DNA from 3 places in the Paraliobacillus sediminis genome. Region 3 is predicted to be linked to each of the others. Evidence: riboswitches for the same ligand, from Rfam matches in the RefSeq annotation. Region 3 holds a riboswitch; each other region holds the start of a gene.
What was found. A riboswitch is a leader RNA that binds a small molecule or an ion and turns the genes downstream of it on or off. The one in region 3 is predicted to bind thiamine pyrophosphate.
Positions count from the first base shown of each region.

Region 1: linked by a shared signal. The riboswitch ahead of thiW (energy coupling factor transporter S component ThiW) and the one ahead of tenA (thiaminase II) in region 3 are both predicted to bind thiamine pyrophosphate.
Region 2: linked by a shared signal. The riboswitch ahead of tenA (thiaminase II) and the one ahead of tenA (thiaminase II) in region 3 are both predicted to bind thiamine pyrophosphate.

Region 1 is NZ_QJSI01000001.1:419,558-426,841, reverse strand. Features, by position in the region: gene D2K60_RS01900 (HAD family hydrolase) at 17-880, opposite strand; gene D2K60_RS01895 (ring-cleaving dioxygenase) at 1,007-1,978, opposite strand; TPP riboswitch at 2,152-2,267, shown strand; gene thiW (energy coupling factor transporter S component ThiW) at 2,348-2,845, shown strand; gene D2K60_RS01885 (NUDIX hydrolase) at 2,900-3,370, opposite strand; gene D2K60_RS01880 (aldo/keto reductase) at 3,787-4,626, opposite strand; gene helD (RNA polymerase recycling motor HelD) at 4,772-7,132, opposite strand.
Region 2 is NZ_QJSI01000003.1:600,320-607,603, reverse strand. Features, by position in the region: gene D2K60_RS15675 (amino acid permease) at 1-1,250, opposite strand, end outside; gene D2K60_RS15670 (manganese catalase) at 1,410-2,243, shown strand; gene D2K60_RS15665 (DUF2512 family protein) at 2,308-2,745, opposite strand; gene D2K60_RS15660 (zinc-dependent alcohol dehydrogenase) at 2,894-4,027, shown strand; gene D2K60_RS15655 (spore coat protein) at 4,106-4,321, opposite strand; gene D2K60_RS15650 (DUF3231 family protein) at 4,572-5,084, shown strand; gene tenA (thiaminase II) at 5,279-5,953, opposite strand; TPP riboswitch at 6,039-6,147, opposite strand; gene cydC (thiol reductant ABC exporter subunit CydC) at 6,203-7,284, opposite strand, start outside.
Region 3 is NZ_QJSI01000002.1:389,689-396,972, forward strand. Features, by position in the region: gene D2K60_RS08080 (zinc-dependent alcohol dehydrogenase) at 1-400, shown strand, start outside; gene D2K60_RS08085 (spore coat protein) at 479-694, opposite strand; gene D2K60_RS08090 (DUF3231 family protein) at 945-1,457, shown strand; gene tenA (thiaminase II) at 1,652-2,326, opposite strand; TPP riboswitch at 2,412-2,520, opposite strand; gene cydC (thiol reductant ABC exporter subunit CydC) at 2,576-4,294, opposite strand; gene cydD (thiol reductant ABC exporter subunit CydD) at 4,291-6,024, opposite strand; gene D2K60_RS08110 (cytochrome d ubiquinol oxidase subunit II) at 6,064-7,077, opposite strand; gene D2K60_RS08115 (cytochrome ubiquinol oxidase subunit I) at 7,074-7,284, opposite strand, start outside.

The DNA.
Region 1 (7,284 bases), on a different contig from region 3:
CAATTAACCGTGCTGATCACTTCGCGAAAAATCGGTCCATCAAATAATGATACACACCATCTTCATCGCAAGTATGCTTGGTGACTTCATCGACTATTTCTTTAATATCAGGTGCGGCATTTTTCATTGCTACTGTCTGTCCTGCTAATGCAAACATTGGCAAATCATTGTGACTATCACCCATCACTAATATTTCATTCGCAGTAATATCTAGTTGATCCAATATCAGTTGAATACTCGTTCCTTTGTTAACGTTGGCAACCATAATTTCTACATTATGTTCCGAAGAGGAAGATGTAGTAAAATCAATTTTCTCTTTTAGGTCATCTAATATAGCTATCCAATTATTGATATGTGCTTTACTTTTACTAAAACAATAGAATTTAGAAAAAGTTTGTTCTTCGATTGAATCAACCCATTTAATCTGACCATCCATCGCTTCTTTTCTTGATAGCCATTCGTTAATACCAACACTCTCTGGTTGTGGATCTTCTATTTCGTTATCCAGTATAGGCTGGTCCTCTTTTAATACTAACCGCTCTCCAACTGCTGGAAACAATTCATAATAAACACGATTTTCACGTGCTTTTTCTATTATTTCTGTTACTAATTCAATAGATAACGTATGCTCTTTGATTTTCTCATCACCTAAATAAACTGTCATACCATTTGAACTAATAATACCGTCAACTGTAAATCCTTCTGGAACGATCGGGAAAATTTCTTCACGAGAACGACCTGTTGCAATAAAAACAGGGATCCCTTTTGCTCGTAACTTATCAATTACTACTTTTGTATTTTGACTAACTTGATTGTGATGATCTAAAATTGTTCCATCCATGTCTAAAAAAATTGCTTTTGGCTCCGCAAGTTTGTTCATTTATATTCCCCCTGAAGTATTTCGCATATGATATCTCTTAGGCTAGTATAGCATTTTGACCGTTACCTCTCCTAATTATTAAGAAAAAGGACAACGCATTTTAAGCGTCATCCTTTTTCCACACTACTATTTAATTGTATCTAAAGGTTTTAATCGCGCTTCAATTGACGCTCTATTTTCCTCTAGGAATGGAGGTAACGCAACGCTCTCTCCTAAAAATTCTATTGCCTCATCTGTTGCAAAACCTGGTCCATCTGTCGCTAATTCATACAGAATACCATTCGGTTCTCTAAAATAGAGCGATTGGAAATAATACCGATCAACTAAACCTGAATTCGGCATCCTCGCTTCTTGAATAACTTTATGCCAGGCTGCGAGTTCTTCCTCGTCCTCGACGCGAAATGCAACATGATGCACACTACCTCGACCAGGTCGTTCACGTGATAAGTCAGTTCGCGTCTCGATATGAACTTCTGCACCAGTACCACCTTCACCTGTTTCGTAGACCTCTATTTCAGGTTGGCCGTCCACATAAGCTGGATAACTTCCTTTATATCGAAAGTTTAGTATATCAGTTAACACTCGCGTAGTAGGACCTAGCTCAGGTACAGTTAATTTAACTGGTCCTAAACCAGTAATGCCAAATTCCTTTGGCACGGGACTTTTATCCCAAGGGACACCAGCTGCAACTCCTTTATTTCGTTCATCAGAAACAAGCACTAACCTTTGTCCTTCAGGATCCTGAAAAAACAATACATTACGACCAAATTGTTCAGCAATTGGCTGATATGTCACAGCTTTTTCTTTAAAACGTTCTTCCCAATAAACTAATGCCCTATCAGTAGGAACGCGTAAGGAAGTTAGTGAAATGCTATTATTCCCTTGATATGTGTGACCAGCACGTACAATTTCAAAAAAGGTTAAATCTGTTCCTGGATTACCAACTTCGTCCGCATAAAACAAGTGATACATACTTGTGTCATCTTGATTAACAGACTTTTTAACAAGTCTCATTCCTAGTATATTCGTATAAAAATCATAATTATTTTTAGCTATTGCTGTAATGGCAGAAACATGGTGAATTCCCTTTAATTCCATTTCAATCACTCCTTAAGATCATCTTTCTAAAACTAACGATAGCTTACTATTTGACTATATTTTAATTATATACGTTTTTTATCTCGAATTCAAGATAAATGTTTGTGATGATATTATTTAATTTCCCTTTATGTTCCAATCCTCTTATGCTATGCTTTAACTAATAACTTCATATTAACTACTAGGGGTGCCTATATGCATAGGCTGAGAGAAAAGCGCGATTAAGCTTTTTAACCCTTTTGGACCTAATCTAGTTCGTACTAGCGGAGGGAAGTAGCCGAATCGTTTACATTCGTAGATACTGTCAGGTCCTTTTTTTGAGGAGCTGGCTTTTTATTTTGAATATTTTTTTAATAGGGGGAATTTTGAATGAATAGAACGAGATTATTAACCACGATGGCATTATTTGTGGCAATTGGTACGGTAGGGGCACAACTATTATGGTTTCCAACCGGAATTGCCAAAGCTTATCCCGTACAGCACGCTGTCAATGTTATGGCTGCAGTCATACTAGGACCCATTCCAGCTGTAATTATTGCTTTTGTAATCGGCTTACTGCGTAATTTATTAGGGTTAGGTACGATATTAGCTTTTCCAGGCGGAATGATTGGGGCGTTGTTCGCTGGTTACTTCTATCGTTGGACAAAGAAAAAGGCACTAGCAGCAACTGGAGAAATAATTGGTACTGGTGTAATTGGATCGCTACTATCTGTTCCTATTGCTAATATTGTGTTAGGACAGTCTGCGGGAGCATTAGCATTTGTGCCAGGCTTTATCGTTAGTAGTTGTACAGGAGCAATACTTGGGGTATTTGTTTTATCGAGAATAAAACAGCATACACTTGTCCCAAATAATATACAATCTTAATTCTTATTGATTCGTGTTAAAGGGTTTCTTTAGCCAGCGGAAACCCTTTTATCACTAATCTCTAACTATCGGTTTACTAGCAGTTGACTGTAGATCATTTATTACCTTCATTTGGCTTAGAAACAAGTTTTCAGGCAATTTGTCTAATGAAAAAAATGCTGTATCTAATGTTTCTTCGTTTTCTTTGATTAACTCTCCTGTGAAGTCTTCGCATGTAAACCAATGCTGTACAAGTGACACTTGATCACCATTAGCTAATGTTTTTTGATTACCTTCACCAGAATAAATACTAAACAACTCTAACGTGCCTATCTTTAAACCTGTCTCTTCGAAAACCTCTCTTCTTGCGGTTTCCTTTACCGATTCACCTAATTCCATATAACCACCGGGGAATCCCCATGTTTGAGTATCCGCACGTAAATGGAGCAAAACACGTCTTTGCTCATCAAAGATTATCGCACCACTTACAACCATAATAATTGGTTGCTGTCCTACCATTGATCGAACATAACTAATATAATCCATCGTCACCTCTCCCTTCGAACATTTATTTGATTTAAAACACAACTTTCTCACAAAAACATACGCGCGAATCGTTGACAGTTTTTTTAAAAACTACTTTCTAAAAGATTGTCGTTTATTACGAAACAACTATAAACGCAGAAATAACAGAATTTCCTGACCCGCCCCTCAAATGAAATTGGCTCCCTTTCCGCAGGCACGAAAAGCGAAGTGTATTTCCAGAGCGGTATGTTACGTTGCATCTTCTATCACTTTCGCAAGATGAAACAATGATGCTTACGAAAGGGGCACAATGTCGACTGCAATTTTGGATTACGAGGCTTCTCAAGTTTACCATGACTTAAATGCCTATTTCGCTCTGTGAAAGTTACCCTTTATAAGATACAAAAAAAGTGGCGCTTTGTGAAGCGCCACTTTTTTTATACTTTGTTAAACGTATCTGGATCTGGTCCAACACGCTCATCTTTATTTAAACCATTAATCGTATCCATGTCCGTTTGTGATAACTCAAAATCAAAAATAGCTGCATTTGCAACAATTCGGTGTTCTTTCACTGATTTTGGAATCGTGATTACTTCACTTTGAAGATCCCAACGAATAATAACTTGTGCAGTCGTTTTTCCATATTTATCAGCAATTTTCTTAAGTGTAGGATCGTCTAATAGTTCTCCTTGTTTTAATGGAGACCATGCTTCAACTTGAATGCTGTGCTTCTTGCAATAATCACGCAATGATTTTTGATCTAAATGAGGATGAAATTCTACCTGATTAACCATTGGCACTACGTCAGCATCTTTAATTAACGCATCTAAATGATGTTCTTTAAAGTTACTAACACCGATAGCACGAATCTTTCCTTGTTTATAGAGTTTCTCCATCGCTTTCCATGAATCCTTGAACTTATCCTCTGCAGGGACTGGCCAATGAATTAAATATAAATCCAAATAATCCAACCCTAGTTTTTGTAGACTTGATTCAAAAGCTTTTAATGTAGATTCATAACCTTGATCACCATTCCATAACTTTGAAGTAATAAATAATTCTTCACGGGGAATGCCTGCTTTTGCAAGTGCCTTCCCTACTCCTTCTTCATTCTTATATGCCGCTGCGGTGTCAATGCTTCTATATCCATGTTCTAAGGCAGATGTCACAGAATGCATTACCTCGTCTCCATCATCTACTTGAAATACACCTAAACCTAACCATGGCATTTTAACACCATTATGTAGCGTTGTTGTTGCTTGTAAATTTTCAAACATCCTTTACTCCTCCTTATAATTATCTATTTAAGACATTATCTCATAATTTTGTCTTAATGTGAAAAAATACGATCTTATAATTACGCTTTCATTAGCGCTATATTAAGAAAAAAGACATCCCACCATACAGTGGAATGCCTCATTTCTAGTTGTCTTTTTCAACTGACAGAATCTTATAATGAATAAAGCGATCTTTCGGAACTTGTTGAACAAATTCACTGACTTCACCAAGTGACAGCACGAATAATTCATGCATTGCTCTTGTACACGCTGTATATAATAGATTTCTTTCTAATTCATTTTGATAACGTGCTTTTGAAGCATTATAAATAATAACAGCATCAAACTCTATCCCTTTAGCTAAATAGGCAGGTATTACTAATATACCTTTTTGAAATGTATGCGTACTTTGATCCATTAATAACACATCAAAATGTTGTTTTAAAGTCTGATATACTCTATCACTTTCTTGCATTGTTTTACATATGATCGCAATCGTTTGATGTCCATTTGATTGATACGTACTAATGGCTTCACTTAATTTATCTGAAGCGATCGCTACATTATCAACTTCCATTAAGACAGGAAGTTTACCATCTCGATTAAATGCCTCAATTTGATCCCCTTGTGGCATCCAAGCTTTCGTAAAATCAACAATTGGTTTAGTTGATCGATAGCTTCTTGTAAGTGTTATTTTCTCATGTTTTTCTTCAGTTGGGTCTGCTAAAATGTTATCTTCTTCTAATGCATGCACATAAATGGCTTGATTAATATCACCGAGTAACGTCATCCTACTGCTTGGAAATATTTCTCTCAAATAAGCAAACTGAAACGGCGAGTAGTCTTGTGCTTCGTCAATAAATACATGCTGAATCGCTCGATTTGCCTGAAAACCTTTCAACCTATTTTGAAAATATAGATAAGGGGTTGCATCCTCCCATGACAAAAAGTTAGTACGTAAATTTTCATATGTGACTGCACAAATAGCATGCCAGTTTTCTGGGAGCATATCACGTTTATTTTCTTGAAGTTCAGGATTCTCAAATAGTTGTTGATACGTATTTTTAACATCAATAAAGTACGAACGCTTTACTTTTTGTCTTAATGGCTTAATCTTGTCTTTCGTTACTTTTTTCCTTAGTAACGCTTCCTCTCTTGACGCATCCATAAAGGTATCATCGGAAAATGGCGCTTCATCTTCTAATTGTTGATACACATCTAGATAATCAGCTTTATCTAATAACTCGCTTTCTTCAAGTACCCAATCTTTCTCTCGTTCATTTATTTCTAATTCGTCTAGTTGGTTCAGTATCCACTTCATCACCTTTTCTATACGAAGTGTAATGCTTAAACTAGAAGGAAACGCATAAAAATAGTTACGGATCTTCCTTTTGGAAATAACTAATTCACCGCGAAAACGAACATTTCGAAATACCATCCCTTCTCTTGCAAGGGTTTCAATAAATTGATCAATATGATCTTTAAAATCTATACTTGCCTTATAGCGCATAGCTGTAATTCTTGGATCAATACTGTGATTATTTGTTTGTAGATAGTATTCCATTTGATCAAAGGGAGACTCAATTGCAAATTGATTACCTAGTTGTGTATCAATATATCGATAAAATGTTGTTTGCTTCATGTTATCTTCACCTAATTCAGGTAATACCGTAGCAATATAACTATTAAAAAGCGGATTTGGAGAAAATAACACAATATTTTCCGATTTTAAATTTTCACGGTAACGATAAAGTAAATAAGCGACCCGTTGAAGTGCTGCTGAAGTTTTCCCGCTACCAGCAACACCCTGAACTACAAGGATATTACTGCGTTCATTTCTAATTATTTGATTTTGTTCACGTTGAATTGTTGCCACAATACTTTTCATTTTCGTATCTGCATTCGTACCTAGTACAGATTGCAATAATCGATCGCCAATTGTTAAACCCGTGTTAAACATTCCCTTTAATTGGCCTTGCTTAATTATATATTGTCGCTTCAAGGTAATCTTACCATCTATTACTTGATCAACAGCTTGATAAGACGCTTCCCCTGGTTGATAATCATAATAAAGGCTAGAAATTGGAGCACGCCAATCATAAATCAGAAAATCTTCTTCCTTCTCATCCATTAATGAAGCAACACCAATATAAATAGAATCAGTTGTTGCCTTATCCTCATTTTCGACAAAGTCAATACGACCGAAATAAGGGGAATCTTTCAAACGATCTAATGTGTTAAGTTCCTTGGATAATTGTCCATGACTTCTCTCTCTTTCCGAAAGAAACTCAGCTTGCTGTTTCAAACTTGCTTGTGTTTCAACTACATCATCTATCTCTTCTATATTAACCGTTACATCATCCCAAAAGTTCTTACGAATATCTATTACCCGATTTTTTAATGTTTTTACATGTGCACCTAATTTATCCATTTTTAGTTTAATTCGTTGCACCACGTGATCAACCCTTGCTTTTTCCTCAGGCCAATCTTTCTTTTGCTCATCCATGGTTATCACTCCTAACTACTACTTACTCTCTTTTGACCTATTTTAACATCTATTATACTAAATCATATAGATTAACCTATATTATCTTGCCATATGTTAACTTAAAATACGAATTGTTTGATCACACGAGATATTGTACTAGTATATGTTTG
Region 2 (7,284 bases), on a different contig from region 3:
ATAAAAAAACCAATTCGAGCTACTTTATCAAATAATGTTCCAATAATACCAATGAATAATAAGCATATACCTATCCATCGTTTGACTTTTTTCCAAACACTTATATCGATCAGTTTATGGTAGGAAAACAAAATAAAAACCCATATATACAACAACATGAGACTTGCAGCAGTTGTTAAATACTCATAAATTTTCCCTGGTAAGAGTATAGCCACCACAATTGAGGCAATTAGTCCAATAGCTGTAAGAATAACTGAATAATAAGGCACATTTCGTGGTCCAGTCTTAGAAAACAGTGCTGGTGCATCTTTATCTTCAGATAATGAAGTTAAGATTGTTGTAATACCATACAGTGACGCAACCATGGTAGAGAATCCACCTATTATTAGTACACCATTGAATATGTGCGCAATGACAGTTAAATCAAATTGATTAATAACCATAATAAAAGGGCTCTCGTCAGTGGTGAATTTCTTATTTGGTGCTATCCAAACCGCTAAACCAATAGAAATCACATAAATAATCGTTAAAACAGAGAGCATCACTCTTCCAGCTTTCGGGGCCTCTTTCGGGTCTTTAAGTTCATTGGACATGATCCCCATGACCTCGATACCTCCGAAAGCATATAACACATAGATAAAAGCAGTCCAAACTCCTGTGAAACCTTCTGGGAATAATCCATCATTTGTGAATGGGAAAGCTCTATCTGGTGCTCCACCATTTAATAAACCGCTAATTGCTAAAATCCCAATAATAATGAACATCAGAATTGCAGCAATTTTCATTGCACCAAATATATTTTCAATTCGTTCAAAACCTGATACACCAGTAATAATGACACCAATTCCTAAAATCGCAAAAATACTAGACAAGATCCATAGTGGGATATTTGGAAACCAGTATTGGGAAAAGATTGCTAGTGCTGTTAATTGACTTCCCATTATTAGTAATTCTGATGACCAATAAACCCAGCCATTACTAAATCCAGCCCATCGTCCATATGCTTTTTTAGCATATGTTCGAAAGGAACCTTTCTGAGGGTCAGATACAGTCATACTGGATAATGCATCATAGACAATATAGGTAGCGATTGCAGCAAGTATAAATAATATGAGTACAGTAGGTCCTGCTCTTTTAATTGCAATCGCTGAACCTAGAAAAAATCCAGTTCCAATTGTACAACCAATTCCGATTAAAGCCAATTGCCACCATTTTATTTTCTTTTGTTTTCCTTTTTTATTAGACCCCATTTTATATCCCCCCGTGATATTTTTTAAACATATTGTCTTAGTATAGCCAGCAGTTTTTTTCCTACTACCTAAAAGTTAAATCCCCTATTGTATTTATTGGTATATCTGAATGAAGGACAACATATCATTGAATAGTCTGATTAAATAGGAGGGATTTTATTGTTTTTTCATGTAAAAGAACTACAATATGAAGCAAAAGTTTCAAGACCGGATCCTGTCTATGCAAAAAAGTTACAAGAAGTATTAGGCGGTCAATGGGGTGAAATATCAGTAATGATGCAATATATGTTTCAAGGTTTTAATTGTAGAGGGAATAAGAAATATCGTGATTTACTCATGGATATTGGCACAGAAGAAATTGCGCACGTTGAACTTTTAGCAACACTTATCGCTAGGTTATTGGATAACACACCAATTGACGTGCAAGAACAAGCATATCAATCTGATCCAGCACTTGCTGCGATTATGGGTGGCATGAATCCGCAACATGCAATTGTTTCTGGGTTAGGTGCTATGCCAACAGATAGTGTTGGTAATAGATGGTCAGCTGATTATATAATATCAAGCGGGAACCTACTTGCTGATTTCCGTGCCAATGTAACAGCAGAGTCACAAGGAAGATTACAAGTTGCGCGTCTATACCAGATGACAGACGATCCTTTAGTCAAAGATTCATTAAGCTTTTTGTTAGCACGTGATACCGCTCACCAAAATCAATGGATTGAAGCAATTCGTGAGCTTGAAGCACAGGCGCAAGATGTTGTCGTTCCAACTAATTTCCCCCGTGAATGTGAAAAACAAGAAGTTGCTTATGATCTATACAACACATCACAAGGTCAAGCAGATGCGAATGGACCATGGGCACAAGGTGTGGCACCTGATGGCAGAGGACAATTTAGATACATCGCGCAACCTGTACCATATGCAGGAATACCCAAGCTACAACCCGCACCAGCAAACCTATTTAATACACCTCCACTACCATCAAAATAAAAATCCTATTGATCATATATGTAAAAAATGAAGCATTGATAAAATGCTTCATTTTATTTTTTATTTAGTCTTCTTCGTCCTTATAAGGTGTTAATTCGTCAGAAGATTCGGTAATGTAATTTGTTCGATTTATTGGTATAAACGTATCACTGTTCATCTCTAATTTTTTCGCAACATATTTATGAAAAATCACTTCAGCTATCGCCACAACAACAGCTGAAACTAATGCTGCTGCGAATGGATTTCCACCCACTGTTAATCCATCAGTCATTAGATAAATAATGACAAACGCCATGCCGAAATCCGCAGCTGTTGCAATTGTGTTATTTGTTCGAGATAGTATAAGCAAATCACCAAATAAATAAGCAGAAAACCCTAAAACAATGCTTATAAATAGTACATTGCCAAACGAAACGTCGTACCCGATTCCTAATATTGTATAAAGAACTACTAATAATAGTAATATTTTCAACCCAATTAAACTAAAATGTTTGATAGTCACACCTCCTCTATCTATTTTTTGTATCTAACGCAATAATATACTTGTATAATTTTAGAAATTGATTGTTTTCCTTCCTTCTTTTAACCGTATGATTTAGATAATAAAACACATACTTAAGGATATAAATTGATCATTGAGGTGAACATTCATGAAAGCTGTTACGTATCAAGGAAAACATCAAATTGCAGTTAAAAAGGTAGATTATCCAAAAATACAAGATAAGCAAGACATTATCGTTCGGATTACTTCTACGGCAATTTGCGGTTCTGATCTGCACTTGTATCAAGGAAACTTTCCATTACCCATTGGCTACGTGATCGGACATGAACCAATGGGAATTGTTGAAGAAGTCGGTTCTGAAGTAACTAAATTAAAAAAAGGTGACCGTGTTGTTATTCCTTTTACTGTAGCTTGTGGAACGTGTCAATATTGTCATGCACATCAAGAAAGCCAATGTGATAATGCGAATCCACACTATGATTCAGGTGGCTATTTTGGATATTCGGAAAAATTCGGGAATCATCCAGGAGGACAAGCTGAATATTTACGCGTACCTTTTGGTAACTACACTCCTTTTCGAATTCCAGATGATTGCGAACTTGAAGATGAGTCACTACTGTTTCTTTCTGATGTGCTACCTACAGCTTACTGGAGTGTAGAAAATGCAGGTGTAAAAGCTGGTGATACCGTGATTGTTTTAGGATCAGGTCCTATCGGTTTAATGACACAGCAATTTGCGTGGCAAAAAGGTGCGGAACGGGTAATTGCTGTAGATTATATTGACAACCGCTTGCAGTTTTCTAAAAATATAAATAAGACGGAGATATTTGACTTTACGAAACATGATGATATGGGAGAAGTTTTAAAAGACGTAACAAATGGTGGTGCTGATGTTGTGATTGATTGTGTCGGTATGGATGGTAAAAAGTCACCTTTAGAATTTGTAGAACAAAAACTTAAATTGCAAGGTGGAACAATGGGACCAATCCAGATTGCAACAAAGGCTGTTAAAAAATGTGGAACGTATCAAATTACTGGTGTGTATGGAGGTAATTATAATTTATTCCCTTTAGGTGCCTTCTTTTCTAGAAATATAACTATTAAGACTGGACAAGCACATGCAAGGTCCTTCATGGAACCAATTTATAAGCAAATTGTAAATGGGGAGATTGACCCGTCAAAGATCATTACACACAGTCTACCTCTAGATGAGGCATCACATGGTTATAACATATTTAATAAAAAGGAAGACAATTGTATTAAAGTTATACTCAAACCATAATATACAAGAAAGAACTCTAGGGGGTACAGCACCCACTAGAGTTCTTTTTTGTTCTATTTATTGATACATTCCATCACTTTAACCTGCAATCGGGTTTTGCCCCTCGTATTTCATCATCATTGCTTGAATTTTTTCTTGGTCTTCAGGTACTACCTGATGCATAGTACCGATTTTTGTAGTGATAGCTAGATCAGCTGGTTCTAATGGATAATAACCTTTGCTAACCATGTATTGCCATGCTTCATATGCATGAGAACAGCTCATCATAAAGGCTGTTTGTAGGAAAGAACGTATTTTTCAAACTTTATTTATTTACAAATTTAAAAGCGATTCATCCCACACCTAAAGGAATGGGCTTTCTCACCTTTAATTCTGTAATTCGTGTGCAGCTAATTTCATTTTTTCTCTTCCTTTTTGAATATAGTTTTACTCTAATATTCTTTCATATACCAAATTAAATTCATCAAATTACGACGTTTTTGGAATAAGTTTTACGTTGATGAAAAGACTATCTGTGTAAGAACAAACAAAGGAGTGTTTAAAAATGGGTGTATTATCAGGTAATCCAAAGAAACAACCACTTCATTATGGTGAAGTTTTCAGTCTGTGGTCATTTCTAGCAGCTGCTAAAGGTAACTATGCGGCGTATCAAACATTTATTAACCATACTGGTGACAAAGAACTGAAAAATTTGCTTGAAGATTTAAATCGAGGTATGAAGCAAGAAATGGAAAGTGTTGAAGAGATACTTAAAATAAATGGGATTGCTTTACCTCCTTCACCTCCTGAACGGTCACTGGCTGACATTGAAGATATTCCTTCAGGTGCGAAGTTCAGTGATCAAGAGATTAGTGCAGTTGTTTCTGCAAATATTTCAGCAGGATTAATTGCTTGCAGTACAATCATTGGACAGTCTCTACGCGAAGATATTGCAATGCTATTTGGACAGTTCCATATGAATAAAGCACAAGCTGGAGCAAAGGCGCTCCGACTGAATAAAGACAAAGGATGGATCATACTCCCTCCAATGCAAGCGAAAATTCCAAATAAAGAATAGCAAAAAAAGCACTAGAATTCTAGTGCTTTTTTATTTTAGCTACTTTGTAATTCGAATGGTGTTTAATACAAAAAATGCGGATTAGCAACTCACCTTACGTCTCAATTCTATCACTTCCGCCGAATTATAACTTAAGTCCATATATTAAAAAGCAATTACTGTCTGCGTAAAGTACTTTTAGCCTTAATACCAGCTTATTTCATCTCTTCTAGTGGCCATTTTTCTAATTTATAAGCCATGTTCCAAAATAAATATTCGTATTGACTGCTAATTAAGAAGTGTTCTTTCATTCGTTCTCGATCAGATGAGGTTACAGTTTCAGCTAATTGATCTAACCTATCAATTTGTTCCTCTACTAACGTGCGGAACCAATCAGATCCGTATGCTTTAATCCATTCTTGATAAATGGGCTCGTCTGGTGTTTTGTTCTTTAACTGTTCTCCAACTTCATAATAAACCCAGTAGCAAGGTAATATTGCTGCAATCACATCACCGAGATGACCTTGGTAAGCAGCACGATACATATGAGAACTATAAGCGTAAGCGGTTGGAGCAGGTTTAAATGCTTTTTGTTCTGCATCCGTAATATCTAATAATTTAGAAAAAGTACGATGCAAATCTAATTCTGCTTGATAGGTTCCTTGCGCATGTGACGCCATACTATTTGTTGTCTCTAAACCCTCCGCCTTTGCAGCACCAAGTGCCTGAACACGGGCGAATTGTGCTAAATAATAAGAGTCCTGCATGACATAATAACGAAAGTTCTCTATAGGTAATGTGCCATCACCAATCCCCTTAACAAAAGGGTGATTAAAACTAGCCTGCCAAACTGGATCTGCTTCCTTTCGAATACGTTCTGAAAATTTCATCGTTACTTCCTCCTTTATCTGCATAAAAAACCACCTTCTCTGATTAAAAGAAAGTGGTGGCATGATAAAGTAATCGAAAGAAAGACTTTATTTCCATCCACTTCCCTCCGCTAGTTTGAACTAGATCAGGTTCTAAGAGTCTTGAAGTATCACTTCAATCTCAGTCTTTATAAAAGACTCCTCTAGTGGTTTTTCGTGCTATTTGGTTCTGTTTATAGAATAACATCTAGGGAGATAATGTCAATGCTATTAAAGTAAACTTTCTTCGAGTGTTTTCATTTGATAAAAGTAACCTTGCTTTTGCATTAATACTGTATAAGATCCAGATTCAATAATCTCACCATGATCCATGACAATAATTTGGTCCATTTTTTCTAAACCATTTAAACGGTGACTAACTAACAGTAACGTATCTGTTTGCGCTTGTTCAAAAAGCTGTTTGTGAATCATTCGTTCTGTTTGCGCATCAAGAGATGACGTTGGTTCATCTAAAATCCACAAATGACCCTGTTTTAAGATTGCTCTAGCAATTGCCAGACGTTGTTTTTCGCCACCAGAAAGATTTTCACCGTTTTCTGATACATGATCATCAAGCGAAAAGTCTTCAAGTTGCACCTTTACTAATGCATCATTTAATATAAAATCATCTAATGCAGCATCAGCAAGCAATAAGTTTTCACGAATTGTTCCATAAAAGAAATGATTTTCTTGTAAAACAACTATTGCTTTTTCCCATAATGCACTTCCTGAAACAGTTGAAATATCATGATCATTCCAATAAATAGTGCCCGTCTGAATTTGTTGTAGCTTTAAAACCAATTGCAGTAAAGTTGATTTTCCTGATCCACTAGCTCCAACAATTGCTGTTTTCGAACCTGCTGGAATTTCTAAACTAAGAGAAGGAATGGTTGTACGCCAATCTCCCATATACGTGAAGGTGATATTTTGAAATTTAATTGCTGGTGCCCTGCTTTCAACCTGATGACTGATAATCTCTACTGCGTTCACTTGAATATCCGGATCCTCCACCACATTATATAAACGACTTGATGCGTCCCGGCTTTCTTGCATATAAATCGGGAAAACAGCCATAGGAGCTGCAGGTTCAAAAACGGTTAGAGAGATCATCACAAGCATCGCTAAAAAAAGTCCTTCTAACGTACCATCTACAACTAAATAAGCGCCAACAGCTAGAACTAACCAACTTACGATAAAGGTTATAAAACCATTGAATGATTGACTATAGACTTTATTAATATTCTCGCGTTTTTGCTTTTCAATATACTTATCTGATTGTGTTATTAACTGGTCTTGTTTCTTTTGCAATTGTT
Region 3 (7,284 bases):
TGGTGCTGATGTTGTGATTGATTGTGTCGGTATGGATGGTAAAAAGTCACCTTTAGAATTTGTAGAACAAAAACTTAAATTGCAAGGTGGAACAATGGGACCAATCCAGATTGCAACAAAGGCTGTTAAAAAATGTGGAACGTATCAAATTACTGGTGTGTATGGAGGTAATTATAATTTATTCCCTTTAGGTGCCTTCTTTTCTAGAAATATAACTATTAAGACTGGACAAGCACATGCAAGGTCCTTCATGGAACCAATTTATAAGCAAATTGTAAATGGGGAGATTGACCCGTCAAAGATCATTACACACAGTCTACCTCTAGATGAGGCATCACATGGTTATAACATATTTAATAAAAAGGAAGACAATTGTATTAAAGTTATACTCAAACCATAATATACAAGAAAGAACTCTAGGGGGTACAGCACCCACTAGAGTTCTTTTTTGTTCTATTTATTGATACATTCCATCACTTTAACCTGCAATCGGGTTTTGCCCCTCGTATTTCATCATCATTGCTTGAATTTTTTCTTGGTCTTCAGGTACTACCTGATGCATAGTACCGATTTTTGTAGTGATAGCTAGATCAGCTGGTTCTAATGGATAATAACCTTTGCTAACCATGTATTGCCATGCTTCATATGCATGAGAACAGCTCATCATAAAGGCTGTTTGTAGGAAAGAACGTATTTTTCAAACTTTATTTATTTACAAATTTAAAAGCGATTCATCCCACACCTAAAGGAATGGGCTTTCTCACCTTTAATTCTGTAATTCGTGTGCAGCTAATTTCATTTTTTCTCTTCCTTTTTGAATATAGTTTTACTCTAATATTCTTTCATATACCAAATTAAATTCATCAAATTACGACGTTTTTGGAATAAGTTTTACGTTGATGAAAAGACTATCTGTGTAAGAACAAACAAAGGAGTGTTTAAAAATGGGTGTATTATCAGGTAATCCAAAGAAACAACCACTTCATTATGGTGAAGTTTTCAGTCTGTGGTCATTTCTAGCAGCTGCTAAAGGTAACTATGCGGCGTATCAAACATTTATTAACCATACTGGTGACAAAGAACTGAAAAATTTGCTTGAAGATTTAAATCGAGGTATGAAGCAAGAAATGGAAAGTGTTGAAGAGATACTTAAAATAAATGGGATTGCTTTACCTCCTTCACCTCCTGAACGGTCACTGGCTGACATTGAAGATATTCCTTCAGGTGCGAAGTTCAGTGATCAAGAGATTAGTGCAGTTGTTTCTGCAAATATTTCAGCAGGATTAATTGCTTGCAGTACAATCATTGGACAGTCTCTACGCGAAGATATTGCAATGCTATTTGGACAGTTCCATATGAATAAAGCACAAGCTGGAGCAAAGGCGCTCCGACTGAATAAAGACAAAGGATGGATCATACTCCCTCCAATGCAAGCGAAAATTCCAAATAAAGAATAGCAAAAAAAGCACTAGAATTCTAGTGCTTTTTTATTTTAGCTACTTTGTAATTCGAATGGTGTTTAATACAAAAAATGCGGATTAGCAACTCACCTTACGTCTCAATTCTATCACTTCCGCCGAATTATAACTTAAGTCCATATATTAAAAAGCAATTACTGTCTGCGTAAAGTACTTTTAGCCTTAATACCAGCTTATTTCATCTCTTCTAGTGGCCATTTTTCTAATTTATAAGCCATGTTCCAAAATAAATATTCGTATTGACTGCTAATTAAGAAGTGTTCTTTCATTCGTTCTCGATCAGATGAGGTTACAGTTTCAGCTAATTGATCTAACCTATCAATTTGTTCCTCTACTAACGTGCGGAACCAATCAGATCCGTATGCTTTAATCCATTCTTGATAAATGGGCTCGTCTGGTGTTTTGTTCTTTAACTGTTCTCCAACTTCATAATAAACCCAGTAGCAAGGTAATATTGCTGCAATCACATCACCGAGATGACCTTGGTAAGCAGCACGATACATATGAGAACTATAAGCGTAAGCGGTTGGAGCAGGTTTAAATGCTTTTTGTTCTGCATCCGTAATATCTAATAATTTAGAAAAAGTACGATGCAAATCTAATTCTGCTTGATAGGTTCCTTGCGCATGTGACGCCATACTATTTGTTGTCTCTAAACCCTCCGCCTTTGCAGCACCAAGTGCCTGAACACGGGCGAATTGTGCTAAATAATAAGAGTCCTGCATGACATAATAACGAAAGTTCTCTATAGGTAATGTGCCATCACCAATCCCCTTAACAAAAGGGTGATTAAAACTAGCCTGCCAAACTGGATCTGCTTCCTTTCGAATACGTTCTGAAAATTTCATCGTTACTTCCTCCTTTATCTGCATAAAAAACCACCTTCTCTGATTAAAAGAAAGTGGTGGCATGATAAAGTAATCGAAAGAAAGACTTTATTTCCATCCACTTCCCTCCGCTAGTTTGAACTAGATCAGGTTCTAAGAGTCTTGAAGTATCACTTCAATCTCAGTCTTTATAAAAGACTCCTCTAGTGGTTTTTCGTGCTATTTGGTTCTGTTTATAGAATAACATCTAGGGAGATAATGTCAATGCTATTAAAGTAAACTTTCTTCGAGTGTTTTCATTTGATAAAAGTAACCTTGCTTTTGCATTAATACTGTATAAGATCCAGATTCAATAATCTCACCATGATCCATGACAATAATTTGGTCCATTTTTTCTAAACCATTTAAACGGTGACTAACTAACAGTAACGTATCTGTTTGCGCTTGTTCAAAAAGCTGTTTGTGAATCATTCGTTCTGTTTGCGCATCAAGAGATGACGTTGGTTCATCTAAAATCCACAAATGACCCTGTTTTAAGATTGCTCTAGCAATTGCCAGACGTTGTTTTTCGCCACCAGAAAGATTTTCACCGTTTTCTGATACATGATCATCAAGCGAAAAGTCTTCAAGTTGCACCTTTACTAATGCATCATTTAATATAAAATCATCTAATGCAGCATCAGCAAGCAATAAGTTTTCACGAATTGTTCCATAAAAGAAATGATTTTCTTGTAAAACAACTATTGCTTTTTCCCATAATGCACTTCCTGAAACAGTTGAAATATCATGATCATTCCAATAAATAGTGCCCGTCTGAATTTGTTGTAGCTTTAAAACCAATTGCAGTAAAGTTGATTTTCCTGATCCACTAGCTCCAACAATTGCTGTTTTCGAACCTGCTGGAATTTCTAAACTAAGAGAAGGAATGGTTGTACGCCAATCTCCCATATACGTGAAGGTGATATTTTGAAATTTAATTGCTGGTGCCCTGCTTTCAACCTGATGACTGATAATCTCTACTGCGTTCACTTGAATATCCGGATCCTCCACCACATTATATAAACGACTTGATGCGTCCCGGCTTTCTTGCATATAAATCGGGAAAACAGCCATAGGAGCTGCAGGTTCAAAAACGGTTAGAGAGATCATCACAAGCATCGCTAAAAAAAGTCCTTCTAACGTACCATCTACAACTAAATAAGCGCCAACAGCTAGAACTAACCAACTTACGATAAAGGTTATAAAACCATTGAATGATTGACTATAGACTTTATTAATATTCTCGCGTTTTTGCTTTTCAATATACTTATCTGATTGTGTTATTAACTGGTCTTGTTTCTTTTGCAATTGTTGAAATATCTTTAAATCTCGAAAGCCATACATCAATTCAGTAACTTCCGTAGAAAGATCTCCACGCTCTTGTCTAACGCTATCCTTAATTTTCAATTGTCTGAATGAAAAAATTGCAGGAATAACAAATACGGTTAACAAAAGACCCAATAATAAAATTAACGCAATTTCAATGGAATAAAAGCTGCTAAATAAAATCGTTGTGACAAAAACAAGCAATAAAACTATCGGTGGATAAAAAACACGTAGAAAGAAGTTCTGAAGACTTTCCACATCACCTACTACACGGCCAAGTATATCTCCGCTTCTATACTTATGAAAAATTTGCGGAACAAGAGGTTCTAACTTTTCAAAGAAAGTAACACGTAAATTGCTTAAGATAGTAAACGTAGCCCGGTGAGAATAAATACGTTCGCCATATTTAGAACTAGCTTTAATAAAACCTAGTAATTTAACGGTAGAAGTAAGCATAATTAATGCATAAAATGGAGGCATTAAAGCTGCTTTAGAAATAAGATAGCCACTAGCAGCAAATAGTCCGACGCTACTAATGCCTGCTATGAAGCCAAATAAAATTGCAAACAGAATATCTTTTTTCTCAATCAGCATCAGTTTAATGACTTTTAAAAGAGCGCTCATGCTTCTTCTCCCCCTTGTTGAATCGTCACCATATCTTTATAAGCAGGTAAAGTAGCTAATAATGTTTCATGTGTTCCGACAGCTAGTAATTGACCCTTATCCAAGAAAAGAATTTGATCTGCGGTTTTAATCGTGTGCAATCGATGTGCTACTGTTATAACTGTCGCAGTTTTTGACAACTGTTCAATCGATTCCTGTAATATTTTTTCAGTAGTTAAATCAAGTCCGCGTGTAGGTTCATCAAGTAAAACAACTTTAGGCTTTTTCAAAAATGCCCGTGCGATAGACACGCGTTGTTTCTCCCCACTAGATAACCCTCGACCAGCTTCTCCAATTGGAGTATTATATTGTTTTTCTAATGATTCAATTAACGGCGCAATTCCGGCTAATTGGGCAGCTTGTTGAACATCCTTTTCTGTTACTGCCATATTCGTTCCCATTTCGATATTCTCCCCAATTGTTCCTGAGAAGATATACGGTTGTTGTGATATATAAGAAAGTTGTCCAAGCCATGAAGACTCAGTGAAGTCAATAAGCGGTTGTTGATCAAGTTTGATCGCGCCATGTTCAGGAGTGATCATACCAGCTAATAAATGTAGTAGCGTGGATTTACCTGCCCCACTTGCCCCAACAATTGCTATCTTTTGCTTTGGTAAGAAAGTGGCTTCAATAGCCTGCAAATTAAACTTACTATCCGGATAACTAAACCCAAGCTGATCTAAGTGAATCGTTGGTGGTTCGTCCTTCTTGCTTATATCCTTTTCTCCCCATTTAATCGTATAATCCTCTTCATCGAACGCTTCTAATACTTTTTTAGCGGCACCCATACTGCTTCTTCCATTATGAAAAGTCGTGCCGAGTTCTTTTAACGAAGAAAAGAATTCAGGTACGAGAACTAGGATAACAAATGCAGTGAAAAACGAAAGACTTTCATAAATGATTAACTGTATTGCCAGTTCTAAAGCAATAATACCGATACTCAGCATTGAAATAACTTCAAGCATAAACGATTGCGTAAAGGCAACCTTTAAAATATCCATTGTGGTATCTCGAAAACCAAGACTACTTTTCTCTATTTTATCTTTCTGTTGTTTTGTTTGGCCAAACAGTTTTAATGTAACAAGTCCTTGTAACGTATCTAAAAAGGTGCCAGAAAAAGAAGCTAATTTATCTAGCTTTTCTTCTGACTTTTTTTGCGTTTGTAAGCCAATTACAATCATGAAGATTGGAATAAATGGTGCTGTCACAAGTAATATGATTCCTGAATTAATATGTTGTGTAAAAATAACGATCATGACTAGTAATGGTACAAATGTACTTTGCATTACTTGTGGAATAAACTGACTGTAGAAACTATCCATTTCATCGACACCGTCTAACAACATACTAACCTTTTTACCTGTTTGTCCCTTTTCAGCCAGTTGGACTGGACGGGCTGCATACTTTTCTAATAAATTTCTCCGTACAGTCCCTTTTACATCACTTGCTAGTGAAACACCAATTCGCTTGCTTATATAATCCGTTAATGCTCGCGTGAAGAGAACAAGTAACAATACCATTAACCATGGTATCATTGCATGAAACGTTTGGTTCTTAAGAAAGACCCCATCAACAACAGTAGTCATAGCAAAAGCCTGCATGATTATTGATAGTCCAAGTGCTATGGTTAACACAATTAAAAAGAAGATCCTTGTTTTATGCATCCATACGGTTTGCTTTAAATTTTGCATGAACGATTCAGTCCCCTAACACAAATTTTGCGTACACGATTATTTTTTCCCTTTCGCATAATCTGCATTAAATAGAAATAAACGCATGAGTAAGAAAAGAGATGGTACTAATAAGAGTAATCCGCCAATAAAGGCGACAATTAAAGCAATACCCATCGCTTCATTTGTCACGCTATCCTCAATGTGAATGAACGGATCAAGTAAATAAGGATACTGCGCAATACCATAACCGAAAAATGCAAAGAAAAATTGTAACATAATCGTGATAAAAGCGGATCCATAATTTCTACCCATATATAAAAGACCCATTGCTATTAAGAAAAATCCCATCGATAAACCGAAAATCCACCACAGGTCTAACATATTATTAAAATGACGTTCGTTACGTTGACTTAAAGCAATCATTGTTGTTAAAGCCATTATAATAGTAGGTGTTGCCCAAAATAGTGCCCATCTTCGTACCAATTTAAGAGCTGATTGGTCATCAGCACGTGAAGCATAATACGTTAAAAAGCTTGCACTAATAAATAATAGTGCTGTTATCGCTAATGCAACAATACTCCATGCTAAAGGACTTGTGAACAACTCCAAATATTTAAGTGAAACTACACCATTTTCTTCGGTAATGAATCCACCTTCTGAGATAGTTAATGCAACAGATAAGGATGCTGGAATTAACAAACCAGTAGCTCCATAAAGAAACATGTATACGTTACTCTGTTTTGATCCATAGTTTTCAAAAGCATAAAATGACCCTCGAATTGCTAACAGTACGATCGCAAAACTTGCAGGTACGAGTAATGCAGAACCATAATAATAAGCAGTTGATGGGAAAAACCCTACTATTCCAACAAAAAAGAAGACAAGGAACACGTTGGTAACTTCCCAAACGGGTGATAAATATCGTGAAATTATCTGATTGATAATATGATCTCGTTTCGTCATTTTTGCATAAAAGGCGAAAAATCCTGCACCAAAGTCGATCGAAGCAATGATTAGGTAACCATACAAAAATAACCATAAAACTGTTATTCCAATTATTTCGTAACTCATTTTTCAGCCCCCTTTTCCGTTTCAGGGTAGTGTTTTTCTAATTCTAGTTCTGCTGGATTGTCTTTAAATAATTTTCTCATCGTAATTACAAATAGTGTTCCTAGAACAATATATAGGCCTAAAAACAAAAAGAACATATGCAGAATATATGGTGACGATGTCGCTGCTTCTTCTACTCGCATATAACCACGCAAGATCCATGGTTGC